Regions from separate parts of the Micromonospora sp. NPDC047756 genome, predicted to be linked through region 2. Evidence: riboswitches for the same ligand, from Rfam matches in the RefSeq annotation. Region 2 holds a riboswitch; the other holds the start of a gene.
The links. Region 2 has a riboswitch for ZMP and ZTP ahead of ACZ6NZ_RS16830 (bifunctional 5,10-methylenetetrahydrofolate dehydrogenase/5,10-methenyltetrahydrofolate cyclohydrolase). Riboswitches for the same ligand answer to the same signal wherever they lie in the genome.
Positions count from the first base shown of each region.

Region 1: it holds a riboswitch for ZMP and ZTP, as region 2 does, so the genes downstream of both, ACZ6NZ_RS21220 (glycine hydroxymethyltransferase) here and ACZ6NZ_RS16830 (bifunctional 5,10-methylenetetrahydrofolate dehydrogenase/5,10-methenyltetrahydrofolate cyclohydrolase) in region 2, are expected to answer to the same signal.

Region 1 covers NZ_JBVJGQ010000006.1:258,364-269,793, reverse strand. The annotation lists gene pdhA (pyruvate dehydrogenase (acetyl-transferring) E1 component subunit alpha) at 1-952, opposite strand, end outside; gene ACZ6NZ_RS21255 (Lrp/AsnC family transcriptional regulator) at 1,058-1,564, shown strand; gene ACZ6NZ_RS21250 (DNA polymerase domain-containing protein) at 1,574-2,545, opposite strand; gene ACZ6NZ_RS21245 (hypothetical protein) at 2,635-2,961, opposite strand; gene ACZ6NZ_RS21240 (histidine phosphatase family protein) at 3,085-3,816, shown strand; gene ACZ6NZ_RS21235 (NAD(P)H-hydrate dehydratase) at 3,800-4,669, shown strand; gene ACZ6NZ_RS21230 (hemerythrin domain-containing protein) at 4,749-5,249, shown strand; gene ACZ6NZ_RS21225 (SDR family NAD(P)-dependent oxidoreductase) at 5,454-6,260, opposite strand; ZMP/ZTP riboswitch at 6,410-6,499, shown strand; gene ACZ6NZ_RS21220 (glycine hydroxymethyltransferase) at 6,519-7,955, shown strand; gene ACZ6NZ_RS21215 (hypothetical protein) at 8,081-8,341, opposite strand; gene ACZ6NZ_RS21210 (aminotransferase-like domain-containing protein) at 8,409-9,752, opposite strand; gene ACZ6NZ_RS21205 (alpha-hydroxy acid oxidase) at 9,756-10,859, opposite strand; gene ACZ6NZ_RS21200 (alpha/beta hydrolase) at 10,852-11,430, opposite strand, start outside.
Region 2 covers NZ_JBVJGQ010000005.1:17,066-28,495, reverse strand. The annotation lists gene ACZ6NZ_RS16860 (helix-turn-helix transcriptional regulator) at 257-466, opposite strand; gene ACZ6NZ_RS16855 (DUF397 domain-containing protein) at 585-755, opposite strand; gene ACZ6NZ_RS16850 (helix-turn-helix domain-containing protein) at 765-1,607, opposite strand; gene ACZ6NZ_RS16845 (hypothetical protein) at 1,750-1,938, shown strand; gene ACZ6NZ_RS16840 (hypothetical protein) at 2,111-2,329, shown strand; gene ACZ6NZ_RS16835 (hypothetical protein) at 2,326-2,508, shown strand; gene ACZ6NZ_RS16830 (bifunctional 5,10-methylenetetrahydrofolate dehydrogenase/5,10-methenyltetrahydrofolate cyclohydrolase) at 2,570-3,469, opposite strand; ZMP/ZTP riboswitch at 3,483-3,565, opposite strand; gene ACZ6NZ_RS16825 (RNA polymerase sigma factor) at 3,784-4,353, shown strand; gene ACZ6NZ_RS16820 (CU044_5270 family protein) at 4,364-5,335, shown strand; gene ACZ6NZ_RS16815 (FAD-dependent monooxygenase) at 5,361-6,473, opposite strand; gene ACZ6NZ_RS16810 (DUF2332 domain-containing protein) at 6,618-7,553, shown strand; gene ACZ6NZ_RS16805 (MerR family transcriptional regulator) at 7,602-8,543, opposite strand; gene ACZ6NZ_RS16800 (alpha/beta fold hydrolase) at 8,577-9,434, opposite strand; gene ACZ6NZ_RS16795 (dihydrofolate reductase family protein) at 9,438-10,001, opposite strand; gene ACZ6NZ_RS16790 (DUF5522 domain-containing protein) at 10,141-10,395, shown strand; gene ACZ6NZ_RS16785 (hypothetical protein) at 10,495-11,043, shown strand; gene ACZ6NZ_RS16780 (metal-dependent transcriptional regulator) at 11,063-11,430, opposite strand, start outside.

The DNA.
Region 1 (11,430 bases), on a different contig from region 2:
GGGCGCGCAGGTAGGTCTCCAGCCGGGCGACCGGGTCCCGGTCGCGCCAGGCGTCGACCTCGGCGCCGTCGCGGTAGCGACTGGCGTCGTCGGCGTTGGTGTGCGGCTCCATCCGGTAGGTGTGCGCCTCGACCAGGAACGGTCCCTTGCCGGCCCGGGCGTGGGCGACCGCGCGGGTGAGCACGGCGAGCACCGCGACCGGGTCGTTGCCGTCGACCTGCTCACTGGGTACGCCGTAGCCGACGCCCTTGTAGGCCAGCGACGGCGCGGCGGTCTGGCGCGACAGCGGGACGCTGATCGCGTACCTGTTGTTCTGCACGAAGTAGACCACCGGCGCCTTGAACACGGCGGCGAAGTTGATCCCCTCGTGGAAGTCGCCCTCGCTGGTGGCGCCGTCGCCGATGAAGGCCAGCGCCACGGTGTCGCGACCCTGGTACGCCTCGCCGTGCGCCAGCCCGGCGGCGTGCACGCACTGGGTGGCCAGCGGGGTGCACTGCGGCGCGGTGTGCACCTCGGTCGGGTCGTAGCCGCAGTGCCAGTCGCCACGCAGCAGGGTGAGCACCTCGACGGGGTCGATGCCTCGGGCAACCAGCGCCATCGACTCGCGGTACGTGGGGAAGACCCAGTCGGTGTCGCGGACCGCGAGGACCGCGCCGACCTGGCACGCTTCCTGACCCCGCGAGGACGGGTAGACGGCCAGCCGGCCCTGCTTGGTCAGGGCGGTCGCCTGGGTGTCGAAGCGGCGGCCGAGCACCATCCGGCGGTACAGCTCGCGCAGCGCCTCGGCGGGTGGTTCGGGGTAGTCGGCGCGGGCGGGCAGCGGCGTGCCGTTCTCGGCGAGCAGGCGGACCGGCTCGGCGTCCGGTAGCAACGAGCGCGCCGGGTCGGGCGGGGTGACCGTTCGACGGGTGCGCGGGGATGCCCTGCGGACCGCCTGGGGAGTGGTCGTCACGGCGGAACCTCCTGGGACGTGTGGTGAGCCTATGCTTCCGCTTGTGGATGATTGACTCAAGATCGACACAGAAGGCGGGACGGTTGGCATGCGGAGGGTGTACCAGTGAGCCAGGAGACCGCCGACGAAGCAGGCCGGGGCGCGGGATCGGGACGATCGGCCCGAGCGTTGGACGAGGTCGACCGGCGGATCCTCGACGAGCTGGTCCGCGACGGCCGGACGTCGGTGCGCACCCTCGCCGAGCGGATCCACATCTCCCGCACCAACGCGTACGCGCGGGTGGAGCGGTTGCTGCGCGACGGGGTGATCACCGGGTTCCGGGCCCAGGTGGCGCCCGAGGCGGCCGGGCTGGGCACGTCGGCGTACATCGCCCTGACCATCGAGCAGAACACCTGGCGGGAGGTGTCGGCCGAGCTGGCCCAGGTGCGCTACATCGAGCACGCCGCGTTGCTCGGCGGTGACCACGACGTGCTCGCGCTGGTGCGCGCGCCGGACAACGCCGCGCTGCGTGACGTGGTGCTGGGTCGGGTGCAGAGCATTCCCGGGGTGCTGTCGACCCGCACCTGGCTGGTCTTCGAGGAGTTCGACGGGGTTGGCAGCCCCTGGGCGTGACCGCCGACCTCAGCGCTCCGGCGGGGCCTCCAGCCCGTCCCGGTCGGCCAGTTCCAGCAACGGTTCCAACGAGTGCCGGTCACCGTCCAGGCCCGCGTGCGGGTCGCCGCGCTCGGCGAACCGGGCCGGCATGCTGAGCACGTCGAAGTCCTCCGGACGGACGTCGTCCAGCTCCGACCAGTCCAGCGGCGCGGAGACCAGCGCGGCCGGCGTCGGCCGGATCGAGTACGCCGAGGTCACCGTATGGTCCCGGGCCATCTGGTTGTAGTCGACGAAGACCGGCCGGTCCCGTTGGTCGCGCCACCAGGTGGTGGTGACCAGGTCCGGCAGCCGGCGCTGCATCTCCCGGCCCAGCGCGAGCACCGCCCGACGGCAGTCACCGAAGCTCCACCGCGGCTCGATCGACAGGTAGACGTGCAACCCCCGACCGCCGGTGGTCTTCGGGTAACCGGTCATGCCCAGCTCCGCGAGGAACGCCCGCACCTCGTGCGCCACCGGCACCACCTGCTCGAAACCGACGCCGGGCATCGGGTCCAGGTCGATGCGCAACTGGTCGGGGCGTTCCACGTCGGCGGCGGTGACCGGCCACGGATGGAACCGCAGGGTGCCCAGGTTGGCCGCCCAGATGACCACTGCCAACTCGCTCGGCGCGACCTCGTCGGCGGTCCGGCCACTGGGGAACGTGATGTGCGCCGTTCGCACCCACTCGGGCGCACCCGCCGGCAGCCGCTTCTGGTAGAACGCGTCGCCCCGGTTGGTCTGCCGGGTGGCGATCGTCGCGCCCTCGAAGACGCCACGGGGCCAGCGTTCCAGCATGGTCGGCCGGTCCCGCAACGCGCGCAGGATGCCGTCGCCCACCGCCAGGAAGTAGCGGACCACGTCCAGCTTGGTCAGCCCACGCTCGGGAAAGTATGGCTTGTCCGGGCTGGAGACGCGGACCAGCCGCTCCCCCACCTCGATCTCCTCCGCCGCCGTGGCCACGCCCCTGAGGGTACGACGCGCGAGCGCACCGTACGGCCACCGAGCGGACACTGGCGCGGCGCCAGCGGAGACAACCCTCGACGGCCCGGTCAGGAGAGCAGCAGCACGCCGACCACGACCAGTGGCAGCCCGACAAAGAGGAAGATGCCGACCCCGGTGAGCACGCGCCCACCGCCGGCCGTCTCCCGCTCCGGCTCGGCACTGAAGGTGGCGCGTGCACCGAGCATGCTGATCCGGCTCAGTGTCAGGTCGCCCGTCATGCCGATGAGCCCGCCCACGACCACCAACCCGATGCCCAGCCGAGCGGTGTAGTCACCGCCGGCGACCGCCACCCAGATCATCGCCGCGACCGCGACCAGCGCCCCGATCACCACGAACAACAGGACCGCTTCCCGCAGACCTCGCAAGACAGTCATTGTCGACCCCCGTCACCTGTCCGGCGCACAGTGTTTCGCATCGCCAGGTCGCGGCGCTGCCCCGAAACCGACAGCGACCACCGGACACGGTTACCGTCGGCGGCGCCCGGGTAGGGGGGCCGCATGGCGGAACTGGCAACCCTCTGGATCGTCCGGCACGGCGAGAGCACCGCGAACGTCGCGGCGACGCACGCCGAGGCGTCGGGCGCGGAGCTGATCGACCTCACCCATCGCGACGCCGACGTGCCGCTCTCCGCGACCGGCGAGGAGCAGGCCCGGGCCACCGGCCGTTGGCTGGCCGCACTGCCGGAGGCGAGGCGGCCGGATGTGGCGGTGGTATCGCCGTACCTGCGCGCGGTGCAGACCTCGCGGCTGGCGCTGGCCGGCACCGACATTCCCGTCCACCGCGACGAACGGCTGCGCGACCGGGAGCTGGGCATCCTCGACGGGCTGACCGGGCACGGGGTGCGCCGGCGGCACCCGGACGAGGCCGAACGTCGGGAGCGGTTGGGCAAGTTCTACTACCGGCCGCCGGGCGGGGAGTCCTGGACCGATGTGGCGTTGCGGCTGCGGACGCTGCTGGGCGACCTGCGCCGTGACCACGACGGTTGCCGGCTGCTGCTCTTCGGCCACGACGCGCTGGTCTTCCTGCTTCGCTATCTGCTGGAGGGGTTGACCGAGGACGAGCTGATGGCGCTCACCCGGCAGGACGTCATCGCCAACTGTTCGATCACGGAGTGGTCGGCGGACGGCGACGACCGCCTTGCCCTCACCGCCTTCAACGACGTCGCGCACCTGCGTCAGCAGGGCGCCCAGCCGACCAGGGAGGACGAGATCCATGCCGAGCCGGTCTGAGGTGAAGGTGATCACCCCGGCGTTGCTGCGGGACTGGGCACTGCCGGTGCCGGTCGGCGGGAAGGAGAGCCGGGGCACCGTGCTGGTGGTCGGCGGTTCCCGCTTCACACCGGGCGCGGTGCTGCTCGCCGGGGTGGCCGCATTGCGCGCCGGTGCCGGGGTGCTCCAGCTCGCCGCCGCCGAGTCCACCGCGGCCGCGCTGAGCATCCAGGTGCCCGAGGCGCTGGTGGTCGGCCTGCCGGAGACCGCCGACGGCGCGGTGGCCGCCGACCGGGACGGCCAGCTCGGTGACCTGGTCGCGCAGGCCGACGTGGTGGCGATCGGCCCCGGCCTGAAGGCGATCGACGAGACCAACCGCCTGCTGGGCCTGGTCCTGGAGGCGGCCCGTCCGGACACGTCACTGGTGCTCGACGCGTACGCCCTGGGCGCGCTCAGCCACGCACCGGACCTGCTGGTCGGCTCGGGCCGGCCCGTGGTGCTCACCCCCAACGTCACCGAGGCCGAGCATCTGCTCGGCCGGGCGCCCGGCGACGACCTGGACTCCGAGGCGGCCGAGGTGGCCGCCCGGTACGAGGCGGTGGTGTCGCTGTACGGGCACGTGGCCGCACCGGACGGGCGGGGTTGGCGGGAGGAGAGCGGCGACGCCGGGCTGGGCACCTCCGGCAGCGGGGACGTGCTCGCCGGGTTGCTGGCGGGGCTGTTGTCCCGAGGCGCCGACCCGGCGCAGGCGGCCTGCTGGGGCTCGTTCGCGCACTCGGTGAGCGGCCAGCGGCTGATTCCCCGCTACGGCCGGATCGGCTTTCTGGCCCGGGAGTTGCTCGACGAGATCCCCCGCACCCTGGCGATGGTCTGAGGCGGTTTCACCTGTTTCCGCGTTCGGCGTCGGGGTACCGGAACCCCACCAGCCGAGACTGTTCAGGGAGGTCATACCGGTGTCGACCGATGCCATCGTCCTACTCAAAGAGGACCACAAGGACATGCGCCGCCTCTTCAAGGCCTTCCAGGACGCCGAGGAGGGGCCGGCGAGCCAGCGGCAGAAGCTGGTGGACCAGATCCTTGAAGCGCTGACCGTGCACACCTACCTGGAGAACGAGGTGATGTACCCGGAGGTCCGCCGACTGCTGCCCGACCTGGAGGACGACATCCTCGAGTCGTACGAGGAACACCACGTCGCCGACGTGCTCTGCGCCGAGCTGGCCAGCATGGACGCCGACGACGAGCGGTTCAACGCCAAGACGACGGTGCTGATCGAGAACGTCACGCACCACGTCGAGGAGGAAGAGCAGGAGTGGTTCCCCAAGGTCCGCGACGCGCTGGGCCGCAAGCAGCTCCAGGAGATCGGCGAGAAGATGATCGCGCTGCGCGCGGACGCGCCGCGTACCCCCACCGCCCCGAAAGCGATCAAGAAGGCGCTCGACGCGGTGACAGCCTGAGGCACCCGCTCACACCGAAGGGCCCGGCGTCATGCCGGGCCCTTCCCCGCCCCGCCCCGTCCCGCCCCGCCCCCGGACTCCCCCGCGATCTTGCACTTTCGGTTGCCGCTTAGCGATGTCTCGTGCCGTTTTGTCACGACAGAAAGTGCAAGATCGCGGGAGAAGGAGCGGGAGCAGGAGAAGTAGCGGGGGCGGGGCGGGGGGTTAGCTGCTGGAGCCGGGCTTGGCCAGGTGGCGGTGTTGCTCGGACTTGAGCCGGTCCGGAATGATCTTGCCGGCGGCGGTCTGCACCTTGTTGATCAGCGAGCCGGCGGTGATCGTCTGATCACCCTTCATCATCGCCTCGAAGCCCTGCTCGGCGACGGTCGCCGGGTCGTCCTTCCTACCCGAGCCGACCCGGGTGTGCTCCATGTCGGCCCGGTCGAAGAACTCCGTGTCGGTCGGCCCGGGCATCAGCGAGGTCACCGTGACGCCGCTGTCCTTCAGCTCGTTGCGCAGCGCCTCGGCGAAGGACTGCACGAACGACTTCGACGCGTTGTAGACCGCCTGGAACGGCCCCGGCATCGTGGCGGCGATCGACGAGGTGAACAGGACCCGGCCGGCGCCCCGCTCGACCATCCCGGGCAGCAGCCGCTTCGCCAGGTGCACCGTCGAACGCACGTTGAGGTCGACGATCTCCAACTCGTCGGCGAGGTCGGTGCCGCCGACGAAGGCGCCACCAGCGCCCCGACCGGCGTTGAGGGCCAGCGCGTCCAGCGGTCGTCCGGTCGCGGTGACGGCGGCCACCAGTTCTGTCACGCCCTGCTCGCGGGCCAGATCGACGCGGACCGACCAGACCTGCGGGCCGCCGTCGCGGCGCAGCTTCTGCGCGGCCACCTCGATCCCGTGGTCCTCGGCCGCGATGACCAGGTCGAAGCCGTGCTCGACGAACTGCGCCGCCAGCTCGTACCCGATCCCGCTGGAGGCCCCGGTCACCAGGGCGAGCGGCCGGTCGGAGGTGGGTGTGGTCATGTTCTCGACTCCTTCTGTGCGAAACCTGCCGCATCCCGTGCCGGTGCGGTGGTCACCTACCGTGTGCCCCGCGTCGCATCGCCCAATCACGTCGGCGGGGTCGCCTCCCGGAGGGCGGCCCGAACGGCCGGTCCCGGCCCGGTAGGATCCTCCCGGGCCGTTACTGGCGCGTGGGGATGGAGAACCATCGGGGAGCGGCCTCGTCACGTGGACGTTTGCCGAGCGCCTGGGCCTTCCCGCACGTCTGTTGGAGGTCGCATGTCCCGCAACGCCGAGTCCACCGCATTCCGGAGTGCCCTTGAGGTGATCCGGGCTGTCGAGCCGCGGGTCGCCGACGCCATCGGCGCCGAGCTGACCGACCAGCGGGAGTCACTCAAGCTGATCGCCAGCGAAAATTACGCCTCCCCGGCGACCCTGCTGGCCATGGGCAACTGGTTCAGCGACAAGTACGCCGAGGGCACCGTCGGCCGCCGCTTCTACGCCGGCTGCCAGAACGTCGACACCGTCGAGGCGCTCGCCGCCGAGCACGCCCGGGAGCTGTTCGGCGCCGCGCACGCGTACGTGCAGCCGCACTCGGGCATCGACGCCAACCTGGTCGCCTTCTGGGCGGTGCTGGCCGACCGGGTGGAGTCCCCCGCCCTGAAGAAGGCCCAGGTCCGCCAGGTCAACGACCTCACCGAGGCCGACTGGTTCGCGTTGCGCCGCGAGCTGGGCAACCAGCGGATGCTCGGCATGTCGCTGGACGCCGGCGGCCACCTCACCCACGGTTTCCGGCCGAACATCTCCGGCAAGATGTTCGACCAGCGCAGTTACGGCACCGACCCGGCGACCGGTCTGATCGACTACGACCGGGTGGCCGAGGCCGCCCGCGAGTTCAAGCCGCTGATCCTGGTTGGCGGCTACTCCGCGTACCCCCGGAAGGTGAACTTCCGGATCCTGCGCGAGATCGCCGACTCGGTCGGCGCGACCTTCATGGTCGACATGGCGCACTTCGCGGGCCTGGTGGCCGGCAAGGTGTTCACCGGCGACTTCGACCCGGTGCCGCACGCGCACATCGTCACGACCACCACCCACAAGTCGCTGCGCGGCCCGCGCGGCGGCATGGTGCTCTGCCAGCCGGAGCTGGCCGACCAGGTGGACCGGGGCTGCCCGATGGTGCTCGGCGGGCCGCTGCCGCACGTGATGGCCGCCAAGGCGGTCGCGCTCGCCGAGGCCCGCCGGCCCGACTTCGCCGACTACGCCCAGCGCATCGTGGACAACTCGCAGGCCCTGGCCGAGGGGCTGTTGCGTCGGGGCGCGACGCTCGTCACCGGCGGCACCGACAACCACCTGGTGCTGATCGACGTGTCCGGCTACGGGCTCACCGGCCGGCAGGCCGAGCAGGCCCTCCTCGACTCGGGCATCGTCACCAACCGCAACTCGGTGCCGCAGGACCCGAACGGGGCGTGGTACACCTCCGGCATCCGGATCGGCACCCCGGCGCTGACCACCCGGGGCCTGGGCACCGCCGAGATGGACCAGACCGCCGAGTTGATCCACACCGTGCTGACCCAGACCACCGCCGGTGCCAACGCCGACGGCACCCCGTCGAAGGCGAAGTACACCCTGGACGCCGGCCTGGCTGACAAGATCGCCCGCCAGGCCACCGACCTGCTGGCCACGTACCCGCTCTACCCCGGCGTCGACCTGAGCTGACCCGACCGACTCGCGTCGATCATGGAGTTGTGGTGCCCGAATGAGGGCGGGTAGCGACTTTTGCCCACCACCACAACTCCATGATCGACGCGGACAGGGGCGGACCGGGGCGGACGGGGGTGGGGTCAGGGCATGGGGCGCTTGAGGTGGTAGCGGTGGACTTCGGTGCTGCCTTGGACGTTGTTGACGTCCTCGGCGGCGGAGACCAACTCCCACCCCTCCCGGCCGGCGCGGTTGAGGTGCGCGATGGCGGTGTCGCCGTAGGCCGTGATGTCCTTACGTGACCCGTCCGGCGCGTACCAGACGAACGAGACGTGAAAATTGCGGCCCTGTCCCTGATAACGGCGGACGAGCAGGGCGTACTCCCAGGCAACCATGCGGCTTATTATGACCGTCCACCGAGGACGGCGGAACGCGGGTCGTCGCGCATTGCCATCCGATGAACGCGGTGTGTCAACCCGCCGGGCGAGTCAACTCGTCGGTGATCAGCGCCGCGAGGCGATCCAGCCCGACGTCGATCTGCTCCGGTGTGACCGTGCTCACCGACAACCGCAACGCGCACACCGGGGCGGTGTCGTCGTAGAAGTGCGCCATCGGCGTCCACAGCACCCCGTAGTCGCGTGCCGAGCGGTCCAGCAACGCGTCGTCGACTTCGAACGGCACGGTCACCACCACGAAGAACCCGCCGGCCGGCACCGTCCAGCGCACCCCGGGCTGATCCGCCTGAGCCAGCCGGTCCGGCTGGTCCGGAAAGCGCCGGGTGAGGCCGGCCACCAGATGGCGCAGATTCCGGGTGTACGCGGACCGCTCCCGGGTGTTGGCGGCCACCAGGCTGCAACCGTGCTCCAGCAGCCGGCCGCCGATCACCGCCTGCGCGATCGGCGACGTGTTCACGGTGACCATGCTCTTGATCATGGCGAGCTGGTCGGCGAGCGTGCCGACCGGCCCGCCCGGGCCGCCGACCCGCTGGTCGGCGACGACGTAGCCGACCCGCGCCCCGGGGAGCACGGTCTTGGCGAACGAGCCGAGGTAGATGACCCGCCGACTGGTGTCCAACGCCTTCAGGGTGGGCGGGCGCGGCCCGTCGTCGCTGTGGAACAGTCCGTACGGGTTGTCCTCCAGCAGCAGCAGATCCTCCTGCGCCGCCAGGTTCAGCAACCGTTGCCGGTGCGCGGTGTCGATACTGACGCCGGAGGGGTTGGCGAAGTCCGGCATCAGGTAGCAGGCGCGCGGCCGCAGCCCCGCAGCCCGGGCCCGGCGCACCTGGTCGGCCAGGTCCACCAGGTCGACCCCGGTCGGCCCACCGGCGACCGGCCACACCGGCAGGTCCACCAGCCGGGCCGCCCCGGTCAGGCCGACGTAGGTCGGGGCGACCGCCAGCAGCACGTCCGCCGGCCCGGCCCGTAACGCCCGCAGCACCAGGAACATGGCCTCCTGGCAGCCGACGGTCACCACCACGTCCTCCGGGTCGACGGTGATCCCCTCGTCGACGGCGAGGTTGCGGGCGATCAGGTGGTGCACGATGCCCTTGGTCCGGCCGTACTGCAGCAGCAGCCGCCGGGCCTGCTCGGGCCGGTGCCCCAGGTCGTCGACGAGGTGGCGGTGGAAGGTGTCCAGGTGCCGGTGCACCGCCGCGACGTCGAAGAACTCCTCGTACGGCCGGCCGGCCGCGAGGGACACCGCCCTCGGGTGGCGCTCGGACACCTCGTTGAGGAAGTTCATCGAGGTCAGCGCCGGATCACCCAGCGCGGGGTGCAGGTCGGCGACGGTCAGGTCGACCGGTTCGGCAGCGCTCATTCCTCAGCCCACCCCGACGGTACGCAGCTGGCCGGCCGCCGCCGGATCGGCGCAGCCGGCCAGGGTGAGCGCATCGGTCAACTCGGCGGTCAGCAGCCCCAACGCGTCCCGGGCGGCCGGTTCGCCACCGGCGGCCAGCGCCCAGAGCAGCGGTCGGCCGACGAGCACCCCGGCCGCACCCAACGCCAGCGCCCGCAGCACGTCGGTGCCGCACCGGATGCCGCTGTCCAGCAGCACCTGGCAGCCGTCCCCGACCGCGTCGACGACCTCCGGCAGCATGGTGACGCTCGCCGGTGAGCCGTCCAGTTGCCGCCCGCCGTGGTTGGAGACGACCACCGCGTCCGCGCCGACCCGTACCGCCTCGGTGGCGTCGCGCGGGTCCAGCAGCCCCTTGACCACCAGCGGCAGGTCGACCTGCTCGCGCAGCCACGCCAGGTCGGTCCAGCGCAGCGCCGGCGCGAACGACGCGGCGGTGTGCGCGGCGATCGCGGACACCCCGGGGGCGCCGGAGTGGGCCAACGCGTCGCGACCGTCGGGGAGGTTCGCGGCCACCACCTCGGCCGGTAGCCGGAACGCGTTGCGCAGGTCCCGGGGACGTCGGCCGAGCACCGGGACGTCCACTGTGACCACCAGCGCCCGACAGCCGGCCGCGACGACCCGGTCCAGCAGGTCGCGCACGAGCGTCCGGTCGCGCAGCCAGTAGAGCTGGAACCAGACGTCCGCGCCGGTCCGGGTGACCTGTTCGATGGGGGTGCTGCCCAGCGTGCTGGCCAGGTACGGGATTCCGGCCGCGCCGGCCGCCGCGGCCAGAGCCAGCTCTCCGTCCGGGTGCACGAGCCGCTGGTACGCCATCGGCGCCACCCCGACCGGCATGGCGTACCGACGGCCGAGCAGGTGGGTGCCGAGGTCGACGGTGTCCACGCCGCGCAGCACCCGGGGCAGCACCGCGACCCGGTCCAGCGCGTGACGGTTCGCGGCGAGGGTCACCTCCGCCGCGCTGCCGCCGGCCAGGTAGTCCCACACGTCCGGCGGCAGCACGGCCCGGGCGCGCTCGGCGTAGTCGGCGAGCGACACGGCCGGCCGGTCGGCCAACCCCCGCTCACCCATCGCCGGGCCCCGTCGCGGCCACACCGGCCGCCTCGCCCGAGCCCGCGGGGCCCGGCAATCCGAAGCGCTCGCGGAGGAAGGCCGCCGCGTCTTCCTGCGCGCGCCGCCCGTCGGTGAAGGTGCCCGGCATGGCGAAGAACCCGTGGATCATGCCGGGGTAGTGCGCCAGCCGGGTGGGCACGCCGGCGTCGCGCAGCCGATCGGCGTACCGCTGCCCCTCGGCGCACAGGGGATCCAGTTCGGCGGTGACCACCAGGGCCGGCGGCAACCCGGACAGGTCCTCGGCCAGCAGCGGCGAGGCCAGCGGGTCCCTGGCGTGCGCCGGGTCGACCAGGTAGTTCCTCCGGTACCAGACGACCGAACGGCGGTTGAACAGCGCCGGGTCGTCGTCCCCGGCCGGCTCGCCGCTCTGGTCGGTGTTCGGGTACACCAGCAGTTGCGCGGCGAGCGGCGGCCCGTCCGTACGGCTGAGCAGGGTGACCGCGGCGGCCAGGTTCCCACCGGCGCTGTCCCCACCGACCGCCAGCCGGCTCGGGTCCGCGCCCAGCCGGTCGGCGTGCCGGGCGATCCA
Region 2 (11,430 bases):
CTCCGTGCTGGAGGTCGGGGCAGCGCCGTCTCCAGGAAGCGGACCCCGGTGTTGCCATGATCAGGTGATGAAAAATAGGTGTCAGGGGCCTTCTTCTACCTACTTTTCATCACCTGATCACCAAAGGTCGAGAGGTGGTTTGACAAGGCTCGCCACCACCAGCTGTGCCGCTTGCCAGCCTTCGGAATCGACGGGAGCGTGGAGCGCAGCTCAACAACGACGGTGCCGTACCGGTCGCAGGCGTAGGCGCAACGGGTCAGCGGTCGTCGTCGCCCTCGGTTGGACGAGGCGGGCGGTTGTGCTTCGCCCACTCGTCAACCTCGTCCGCGTCCCAGATGGTCGTCCCGATCAGGCGGGCCATCGGTTCAGGGAAGCCGGGTCGGCGGGTGATCTGGAGTACCCGTTGCCGCGACACGTTGAACAGGGCGGCCAACTCGCCAGGCCCGTACAAGCGCGGTCGCCTCACAGCCTGATCGTAGGTGCGCGCTGGGCTGCGCTGGGGCCGGTGTCGCTGGAACCGCGACAGCAACGAGTGGGGCGGCAACTTCGACACATCCACCGCCGGGCGGTGAGGTTTCCGCTTGCTAGCGCTTCAATTCGGAGAGAAACGTCGACCAGGCCGCGGCGTCGAATCGAAGAGTTGGGCCGAGTTCGTCCTTGCTGTCTCGGACCTGTGCCGCTAGCCCGTCACGCCTGACCTCGACACAGGCGCCGTTGCCGCCACTGCGGGTGCTCTTGCGCCACTGCGAGTCCACTGCCGCCTCCTACATGTCGGGCCCGGCATCCTGAATCGCCTTGATCATCGCGATTGAGTCGCTGGGAGACAAGGCCGAGGCGCGCAGGCTGTTGAAGACCACGGTACAGCGCCTCACATCGTCACCTTCCGCGTAGAGGTCGCCCGTGATGCCCTCGATGTAGACGACTCCGGGTCCGCCCGCGAAGTTGAGGATGTGGAAGCTCGACACCATTGAGGCGTAGGCGCCCGCCCGGAACGGGATGACCTGAAGGGTGACGTTCCACCGCTTGCTGGCTTCGAGCAGTGTGGTCAGTTGTTCAGCCATGACGGCCGCTCCGCCAATTTGTCGGTGCAGTACCGCCTCGTCGAGCACGGCCAACAGTCGCAGCTTCCCTGTCGCGATCAGCTCTTGGCGTTGCATTCGGACGGCAACTCGACGCTCGACCGCCTCGGGTGAGGGCTCCAGTGCGTCCTCGCTGGTCAAGGCACGGGCGTAGTCCTCTGTTTGAAGCAGCCCCGGGACGACCAGCGTCTCAAAGTTGTGTACCTCTTCGGCCGCCGACTCCAGGCCGATGTACTGGCGGTACGACGACGGAAGATCGCCGTACTTGGCCCACCAGCCGCGCTGTTTGCCTGTCTTCGCCATCGACAGGAGCGTGTCGCGCAGCTCGGCATCGGTGACGCCGTATCGATCAAGCAGGGCGTTGAGCGCGGGCGCCTTGATACCAACGCGCCCGGCCTCGATGCGTCGGAGCGTGCTCGCCGAGACCTCGATGACGTCGGCAGCCTGTTCGGCCGTGACGCTGGCCTCTTCGCGGACCCGGCGGAGCTGTGCACCGAGCTGGAAGCGAACGAAGGTCGGACTCTCCATGGCGGTCATTGTGGGCCAACGCTGCCGCCCAGGATCACCAGACACGCCCAAGCGCTATGACCCATGGTCGTTGACCACCTAAACATGCGCGCGCAAAATGGGCGGGCAATCGCGTGTCCGAGGTGGACCGTCGGGAGGTCTGATGCCGGATCGGGTGCCGTACGACGACTACCTGCTGGCGGTGGCGCTGACCCTGGCTCGGCGGCATCGGCCGGTCTGGTCGTGGCGACGGTGGCGGTGGGTCTGCCGCTGTGGAGCTGACCTGCCGTGCCGAGCCCGGCACCGCATCCCGATCCGGCGAGGCCACTGGCCAGGGGAGGAGCAGGAGTGACCGAGGATGAGGTCGGACGGGTCTTGTTCGTGCACCTTCCCGGCGTTGAGAGGCTCTGCGCCGGCTGTCGCTGGTGGTGGGCACGGTTGTCCCCGTACCCCTGTTATCAGGCGGAGTGGGCCACGCGCCTGCACGCCCGGGTCGCCACCCGGCGCTTTCTGGATGGTCTGTCGTGACCACCCACGGCCCGGTTCTTCCGGTGTGGACCTGCGGCGGCTGCGCCGCGCCCTGGCCCTGCCGGACTCGGCGCACGGAGCTGCATGCCGAGTTCGAGGGCGCACCCGTGTCGTTGGGTCTCTACATGGGGTCCTACCTGGTCTGGGCGGCCGAGGATCTGACCTGGGTGCCTGCCGGGTTGCTGCACCGGCGTTTCCTGGGCTGGGTCCGGTGAGTCTGATCCGGCGGGGCGATGAGCGGTTCCACTACAGCGACAACTCGCACAAGTGGATCCCGCCGAACCCGGACTACGACCAGGAGGTCTGGAACGAGATGGTCCGCCAGCACCAGCTCCAGCACCTGGAGGAGATCTCCAGCCGCAGGAGGCCGCCTCGATCAAGTGATGAGAAGTAGGTCTGAAGATGGCCCTGGGACCTACTTTTCATCACTTGATCTTCGAGTCGGGCGGACCGGGCTACTGGTTTGCTCGTTCGGCGGCGCGGACGGCGTTGCGGAACAGCATCGCGACGGTGGTCGGGCCGACGCCGCCGACCCGGGGGGTGATCGCGCCGGCGACCTCGGCGCACGCCTCGTCCACGTCCGGTAGGAGGCGCCGCCCGTCGTAGCGGACGCCGGCGCCGATGACGACCGCGCCGGGCTTGACGTGCTCAGGCTTCACGATCCCGGGTACGCCGGCGGCGGCGACGAGGATGTCGGCGCGGCGGGTGTAGCGGGCCCAGTCGGGCACCCCGGTGTGGACGACGGTGACGGCGGCGTTGGCGGTCGGGCGCTTCTGGGCGAGCAGCATCGCCAAGGGGCGGCCGAGGGTGGCACCTCGGCCGAGGATGACGACCTCACGGCCGGCGACGGGGATCTCGTAGTACGCCAGGAGAGCTTCGATGCCGGCGGGGGTGCACGGCAGCGGGCCGGGCAGGCCGACGGCGAGACGCCCCATGTTCAGTGGGTGCATGCCGTCGACGTCCTTGTCCGGGTCGATGGTCTGCAACGCCGCGTCGTAGTCCAGATGCCCCGGCACGGGGTACTGCACCAGCAGCCCGTGCACGTTCGGGTCGGTGTTGAATCGGGCGATGGCCTGGTGCAGCTCGGTCTGGGTGGTGGTGGCCGGCAGATGCACGTGCGGGGAGGCGAACCCGAGCGCGGCAGCCTGGCGCTGCTTGATGGCGATGTAGCCGGCGCTGGCGTCGTCGTCGCCGACGAGGATGGTGGCGAGGCTCGGTGTGATCCCGCGGTTGCGCAGCCGGGCGGCTGCGGCGGCGGTCTCGGCCAGGACGGCCTCGGCGACGGGTGCACCGGGCAGGAGCCGGGCCACGCCCGATGGGGTGTGGTGCTCGGCGGATGGGCTGGTCGTGGTCATGACGGTTCCTCGACGCAGGCGCCCAGGCGGTCGACGCCCGCGAGAGGCTCCCCGATGGTTGTGACCATCCCCGTGCCGCCAGTCGCCGGTGCCTCGATCATGCCCCATCACCAGGGCAACTGCCCAGTTGGACCAGCAGCGCCGCTCGAAGCGGTGCCGCCGACGGAGCCGGTCGGGCTCAGTCGGATTGGCTTCGACCTGCGCGGGATCGGTGGTGTCGTGCACCACGCCGTCACCCTACGGCCGGATGTCCGGTAACACTCGTGCTCCGCCGGACGAAGAAGGGGTGTGAAGGCTACGAGGGAGGACGGCCTGTGAATGAGCCGAGCCGAGCCGATGATGACATCTCTGGCATCGGGACCGATCCGGTGGCCTTCGAGGTCTTCTACCGCCGGCACCTGGAGGCGGTGGGCCGGTTCGTGGCGCGGCGGGTCGACGACCCGCACCTCGCCGCCGACCTCACCGCCGACGTGTTCCTGGCGGTGATCGAGTCGGCGGCCGGCTACCGGCCGAACCGGGGCAGCCAGATCGGCTGGTTGTACGGGGTGGCCCGCAACGTCATCGGCGACGAGCGGCGTCGGGCGGCCCAACGGCTGCGGGTGACCGGCCGGCTGGCCGGCCGACGGGACCTCGGCCCCGATGACATCGCCCGCATCGAGGAGCGGATCGACGCCGAGTCGGCGGCCCGCGGCACCTACCGGGCGTTGAGCGCACTGCCCGAGGGCACCCGCACGCTCGTCGAACTCGTCGCAGTGGACGGCCTCACCGTCGCGGAGGCGGCCACCGTGCTCGGGGTGTCGCCGGTCGCCGCCCGGGTCCGCCTGCACCGTGCCCGCCGCGTCGTCCGCGCTGTGCTCGCCCGCCCGGTCACCACCCTCGCCTGAGGAGACGGAGATGACGATGAACGAGACCGAACGGTCGCCGCAGATTTTCGAGGAGCGACTCCTGCGGGATCTGACCGCCCACGTCGCCCAGCGGGCCGAGCTGGCGTCGGCGGCCCGTCCCGCCGAACGCCGTACCCGATTCGTGCGCGGTTGGCGCCTCGCCGGTGCGGCCGCGTTGGCGCTGACGCTGACCACCGGTGCGCTGGCGGTCCAGACCATGCGGCTTGGGGACCAGCCGCCGCCCACGGCCAGCGCGTCGGAGATCTTCCACCTGGCTGCCGACGCCGCCCGACAACAGCCGGAACTCACCGCCCGACCCGATCAGTACGTCTTCACGGAGACCCTGGCGACGATTCGGGACCGGCCGGCCAGTGGCCCGTACCGGACCATTCGGAACCAACTGTGGCAGTCGGCCGGTGGTGTGGCGTACACGCAGGCACGGTACCGGTCGGAGGCTGATCCGAACGGGTGGGGCGAGCTGACCGAGCTTCGCATCGACGATCCCGGCGATCCCGAGAAGGAGCTCGACGCATTCCAGTCGCCGGCGTACCACGGCGACCTGCCCACCGACCCGGACGAGCTGCTTCGCTACCTTCGGGAGCACCCGATCGACCTGCACCTGCCCGAGGGAGCCGACGAGGAGGCCGTCTACGGGGACGAGAGCATGGCGTACACCACGGCCTGGTCGATGCTCCACGGCTACGTGCCGCCCCGCGCGCTCGCGGCGCTGTACGAGGTGCTGGCCCGGCAGCCCGGGGCGACGGTCATCTCCGCCGACGTGGTGGACGCCGCCGGCCGGCACGGGGTGGCGATCCGGATGCCCGGGGTGATCGGTGGAAACATGGACCTCATCTTCGATCGGGACTCCCACGTCTACCTCGGCACCCGCAACTCGGTGATTCGCAACGGCAAGGAGTCACTGGAGTCGGCTGCCGCGCTCCTGCGGATCGCCATCGTCGACCGGCCGGGCCAGCAGCCGTGAGCGGCGACGAAGTCGTCCCGGCCGGTCAGGGCTGGGCGAACAGCGGGCCGTAGTTCGAGCGGAACATCTGCTCGCCCAGGCGACGCATCACCACGTCGCGCAGCGCGGGCGGGAGCCCGGTGGCCCTGTCCCGGCGGTGGGTCTGGCCGAGCACCCAGTCCGTACGCGGGCGGCGCCGCGCCTCGAAGGACTGCAGGGCGTCGGTGACGGTGTCGGCGCTTGCCAACGACGACGCGAGCACGACCGCGTCCTCCAGCGCCATCGCCGCGCCCTGCGCCATGTTCGGTGAGGTGGCGTGGGCGGCGTCGCCGATCAGCAGCACCGGCCCCCGGGACCAGGAGTCGAGCACGACCTCCTGGTTCGGCCCGGCGTGCAGGGTGCTGTCGTCGTGGTCGAGGGCCTTGAGCATGGTGGCCACCGGCTCGGTGAACGTCTCGGCCAGCTCGTCGCGCCAGCCGGGCCGGTCGGCCACCGGGCCGTCGTTGTAATAGCAGTACGTCTGCTCGGCGCTGATCGGAATGGTCAGGAACTGCCTGCCGCGCCCCAACTGCACCGACCAGACCGGTTCGTCGTCGACGCGGGTAGCGACCCACCGGTACGCGTACTGGCCGAGGTCGCGGGCCGCCTGACCGTCGAAGGCGAGCCGGCGGACCGTCGAGTTCACCCCGTCCGCGCCGAGCACCAGGTCGTACCGTTCGGTGGCACCGTCGTCGAACTCGACGGTGACCTGGTCGCCGTCCGCGAGGAGCGCGACCGGTTGGCGGCCCCAGCGGACCGGGGTGTCGCCGACGCCCGCGAGCAGCGCCCGGTGCAGTTGTGCCCGAGGCAGCGAGACGCACGGCCCGACGCCCCGCCACAGCGCGGCCACGTCGATGTCGAAGAGGCGACGCCCGCGCTGGTTGGCGCTGCGCTGCCGGGTGATCTCCACGGAGACGTCGGCGACCGGCTCCCGCAGACCGAGTACGTCGAGCATCCGGGTGGCGTTGCCGGTCAGGTAGATGCCGGTGCCGGAGTCGGTCGGCCCGGATGCCCGCTCGACCACGTCGACAGTGGCACCCCACCCGCGCAGCGCGGCGACCGTCGCCAGCCCGGCGACACCTCCGCCGACGATCAGTACCCGGACGCCGTCACCCCGCACGACACATTCCTCCCCGTTGCCCCTGCGCGACCCCGCTGAGCTGCTGCTCAACGGGTCAGCCGCGGCAGCACTCTACGAGGCGGGTGAGCCGGCGTGCGGGAACGGGGGCTGAAATACCGACCAATGGGCTGCGACGATGAGGCCATGACGACCGCTGAGACGTACGCCGAGTTCAGCAGCCGCGAGGCGCGCGGGGTGTCGCCGACGTATGAGCGCCTGTCGCAGGCGGTCGCCAGCGACGGCGACCTGCTCACCCTGCTCGACGGGCTGCCGCCGGCCAAGCGGCAGCCGAATCTGCTGTTCGGCGTCGTCCGCTGGCTCGGTGGTCCGGTCGACGACCCGGCCGCTTTCCACGACTACGTGGTGACGCACTGGCCGGCCATCGAGACGCAGGTGCTCACCCGGGCGACCCAGACGAACGAGGCGGGCCGGTGCGCGGTCCTGCTGCCGGTGCTCGCCGCGTTACCGCAGCCGCTCGCCCTGCTGGAGGTCGGCGCGTCGGCCGGTCTTGGCCTCTACCCCGACCGGTACGCGTACCGCTACGGCGGCCATCAGGTCGGCTCCGGTGAGCCGCTTCTCGACTGCGTGGCCGACGGATTGGTGCCGCCGGGCGGCGTACCCCGGGTGGTGTGGCGGGCCGGGCTCGACCTCAACCCGCTCGACGTGACCGACCCCGACGACGTGTCCTGGTTGGACGCGCTGATCTGGCCGGAGCACGCCCATCGGCGGGCCCGGCTGCGCGCCGCGGCCGCGGTGGCCGCGGCCGACCCGCCGTTGTTGGTCCGCGGTGACCTGGTGGACGACCTGCCGGCGCTGGCCGCGCGGGCGCCGGCCGATGCGACGCTGGTGGTCTTCCACACGTCCGTGCTCTATCAGGTGCCGTCCCCGCGCCGGGACGCGTTCGTCCGGTTGGTGCGCGAGTTGCCGGGGCACTGGGTGGCGATCGAGGCGCCGACGGTGCTCCGGTACGACGGGCTGCCCGCCCCGCCGAGCGACGCGCTGCACAACGTTCTCGCGCTCGACGGGAAGCCGCTGGCCTGGGCCAGAGGCCACGGTCAGGCGCTCACCTGGTTCGGCTGACGGCACCGCGCCGACCGACGGCCAGGCCGCTGGTTCGACCCGGTCAGCTCAGCGGGCCGGCTCGGGCATCCGGTGGCGCAGGGCCCGGATGAACCAGTCCACCGCGGGTGTCGTCGCATCGCCTGTCGACCAGCCGTTGAGCACCGCCAACAGGTCGAGGTAGCGGTCCCGGCGGGGGTCGTTGGCCGGCACCAGCCGATCGAGCAACCGCCGACGCAGGTCGGCCTCGTCGGAGTGACCGTGCAGGCTCGCGTACCGGTTGGTGACGGCTGCGACCACCGGACCGGCGTCCGGGCCGGTCGGGTCGAGACCGGCCGCGAGGGCAGGGGCCACCGCGTCCCGGACCACCGCGACGGCGTCCGGGCGGGGCAGCCCCGGGATGTCGTGGTCGGCGGCGTGCTGCCGCGCGAGTCGCCGCATCCGGGCCCGGAAATCCCGGTCCCGGCACAACTCGGCCAGCTCCAGCCACGCCTCGACCTGTTCGATGCTCGGGTCGTCGGGAAGCTCCGGCGTCAACGAGACCATCACACCCGGGTACGCGGTTTGGTCGCCGAGGCCGGCGAAGACGCCGTTCAGGAAGTCCGCCACCAACTGCCCGCGTTCGCGGGTGGTGAGCTGAGCCAGCCGGTGCAGCTCGTCCACCTCGGCCGGGCCCGACCCGCGCCGCGCCGCGACGGTGAGCACCGCCTGGCGCAGCCGCAGCACCCGGATCTGCACGGCCAACGCCTCGGCGTGCGCGGCGGCCACCTCGTGCAGGGGCACCCCGTCGTTTACCACCCGCCGGATGGTGGCCAGATCCAGGCCCAGGTCACGCAACGTCCGGACCAGCTCCAACCGGGCCACGGCCGCCGGGCCGTACCGCCGGTAACCGGCCGGGCTCCGATCGGTCGGCGGCACGACCCCGCTGTCGGCGTAGTACCGGATGGTCTTGACGCTAAGGCCGGTCCGTCGGGCCAGCTCGCCGATCGTGTGACGCGTCTCCCCGCTCATGCCCCCACCCTCGCGTCTCCCCCCGGTGGAGACTCAAGCACCATCCGAGCCGGCGAGGAATGCCGCGACCGTCGCGGTGAACGCCTCGGCGTCGTCGAGCCACGGGTAGTGCCCGGCGTCCGGCTGGACGACCAGCGTGGCGCGCGGACTCAGCTCGGCGAACCGGGCCACCAGTCCCGGCGGCGCGGCCAGGTCGACCGCACCGGCCAGCAGCAGCACCGGGCCTCGATGTGCGGCGAGCGCTGTACGGCTGGCCGGCGGATCGAAGGCGCCTTCGGAGCTGAAGACCCGCGCCGCCTCGTCGTTGCGCTGACCATCCTCGGCCGCCTGATGCGCCCGTGCCGTCTCGTCCCACCGGCCGTAGAAGAACGGCGCGATTGCCTGCCGGGCGCCCGGGTCGGCCTGACCTGAGAGGACCGACTCCAACGCCGCTGCCGCCGCTGGAAACCACGGCTCGTCGGCCCGGGTCTGGATGACCTCCTGGCGTTGCGCGGCCGTCGTCTCCAGCCCGACCGCTCGGATGCTCGGGTTGATGAGCGCGAGTCGGCCCACCCGGCCGGGGTGCCGGGTCAGGTATCCCAGAGCCAGGTTGGCACCGGCGGAGTGCCCGAGCAGATCCAGCCGGTCGAGGCCCAGGTGTGCGCGTAGCGCCTCCACATCGTCGACCATTCGGTCGCAGCGGTAGGTCGAGACGTCCGCTGGGGCCTCGGAGCGGCCGGTGCCCCGCGGATCGGGGAGAACAAGCGTCCGGTGTGCGCCCAGACCGCCGAGGTCACCGAGGTACGCGCAGTCGCGCATCGGCCCACCCGGCAGGCAGACGAGCGGGTTTCCAACCCCGATCGTCCGGTACGCGAGGGTGGTCCCGTCGATCCCGGCGAAGGTGCTGATCATCGGTCAGCGGACCCGCTGGTGGCGGAGCAGGACCACGCCGTTGCCGAAGACGCGGCTCTCCACCAGCCGCAGACCGGTCGGAGTCTCGGCGTCGGGGAAGAGTCGGCGACCCCGACCGACGAGCACCGGGTTGACGTAGATCCGGTACTCGTCGATCAGGTCGTGCCGGGCGAACGTCGCGGCCAGGTCGGCCCCACCGAGCGCCAGGTCGCCGCCCGGTTCGGCGGTGAGTTTGCGGACCTGCTCGACGTCGACCTCGCGCACGATGGTGGAGTTCCAGTCGGCGTGGTCGAGGGTGCGCGAATAGACGACCTTCGGCATGTCCCGCCAGATCCGGGCGAACTCGCGCTCCGGGCCGCTGGCGGTCGGGTCCTGATCGGCGGTCGGCCAGTAGGCGGCCATCAGCTCGTAGCTGACCCGGCCGTTGAGGAACCCGCCCATCGGGGCGATCACGTCGTTGAAGTGCTGGTGCAACTCCTCGTCGACCTGGTGCCAACTGATGTCCCCACCCGGGCCTTCGAAGAACCCGTCCAATGACAGGCTCATCTGCACAACGATCTTCCGCATCGCGTCTCCTCCGTAGGATTCGATGGTTGTCGACCTCGATCGTCGTCGGACCGTACGACGAAACGCGACCACGCCGGGGGCATGTCGCCGGATTCCGGCCGGCGGGAGGACGACACCGCGCCGTCCCTAGACTGCTGCGGTGAGCGAAGAGCGGAAACCCCTGGCCGACCGGCCGCTCACCGAGCCGCACCCCTCCCGGCTGTCGCCGGAGCACCCCGACCGGGTCCGGATCCTCGCCGCGCACACCGCCGCGTTGGCCGCCGGTGAGGCTGGCTACCTCGACCCGGCGAGCGGGCTGTTCGTGCTCAGCGCCGGCTTCCTGGCCCGTCGTGGCACGTGCTGCGGGCGCGGCTGCCGGCACTGTCCGTACGTGGACGATCCACCGTCGGAATAGGCGTCAGCGGGGGCTTTCGCCCGACACCGACCACCCCGTACGGTGTCCGACGGACACCTGGCGGGCGCCTTCCGCCGTCGGTCGGCGAGAGGGTGGAACGTGCGCGGGCGGATCATGGTCGCCGGGCTGGCCGGGCTGCTGGTGAGCGGGTGCGCCGACGAGGCGGAGCCGGTGGCGGTGCCGCCGCCGGTGCCGATCGCGGTGGACGTGGCGGCGGCCTCCTCGGGCGGCGCCTGCCGTCTGCTGGACTTCGCGGTGATCGAGCAGGTGGTGAAGGTCCGCTTCGACGTGGCGGCGGCCAGCGCACAGGGTGACACCCACACCTGTGTGGTCCGGGCGACGGGTGCCACCCTGCCGGAGCTGACGCTCAGCGTGACCGAGACCACGATCGACAAGACCACCTTCGGCGCGGACGTGGTGCCGGACAAGGCGGCGAAGGTCACCGGGCTGGGTCAGCAGGCGTACAAGCGGACCACCGCGGCGGCGAGCGGGCACGGGCCGGTCGCCGAGGTGGGCTGGCTGGCCGGCGACGGAAGGCTGGCCACGGTGAGTTGGACCACGGCCCGTGGCAGTGAGCGCTCGGCGGCGGAGAAGTTGACCGGTGGCCTGACCGCGTTGGCGAAGAAGGTGGACACCCGGGCGTTGTGACGCCCGGGTGGCCGGTTGGTCAGTTGGCGGCGACGAAGACCCGGGAGGCGACCTCGCGGGGCAGCCGCACCCGGTCACCGGAGCGGTCGATCGACACCCCGTCGCGCTCCTGGGCCACTGTCACGGTGGCGCCCGGGTCGACACCGGCGGCGTGCAGCTGACGCAGCACGTCGCCATCGGTCTGCACGCTCTCGCAGATCCGGCGGACCACCACCGGCCCGGAGAGGCCGGGGAAGGCCAGGTTGCGCTCACCCTCGGCGACCTCGGTCGCTTCCGCCTCGGGGGAGCCCAGCTCCTCCAGGCCCGGGATCGGGTTGCCGTACGGGGAGCGGGTCGGCCGGTTGAGCAGGTCGTAGACCCGCTTCTCCACCGCGTCGCTCATCACGT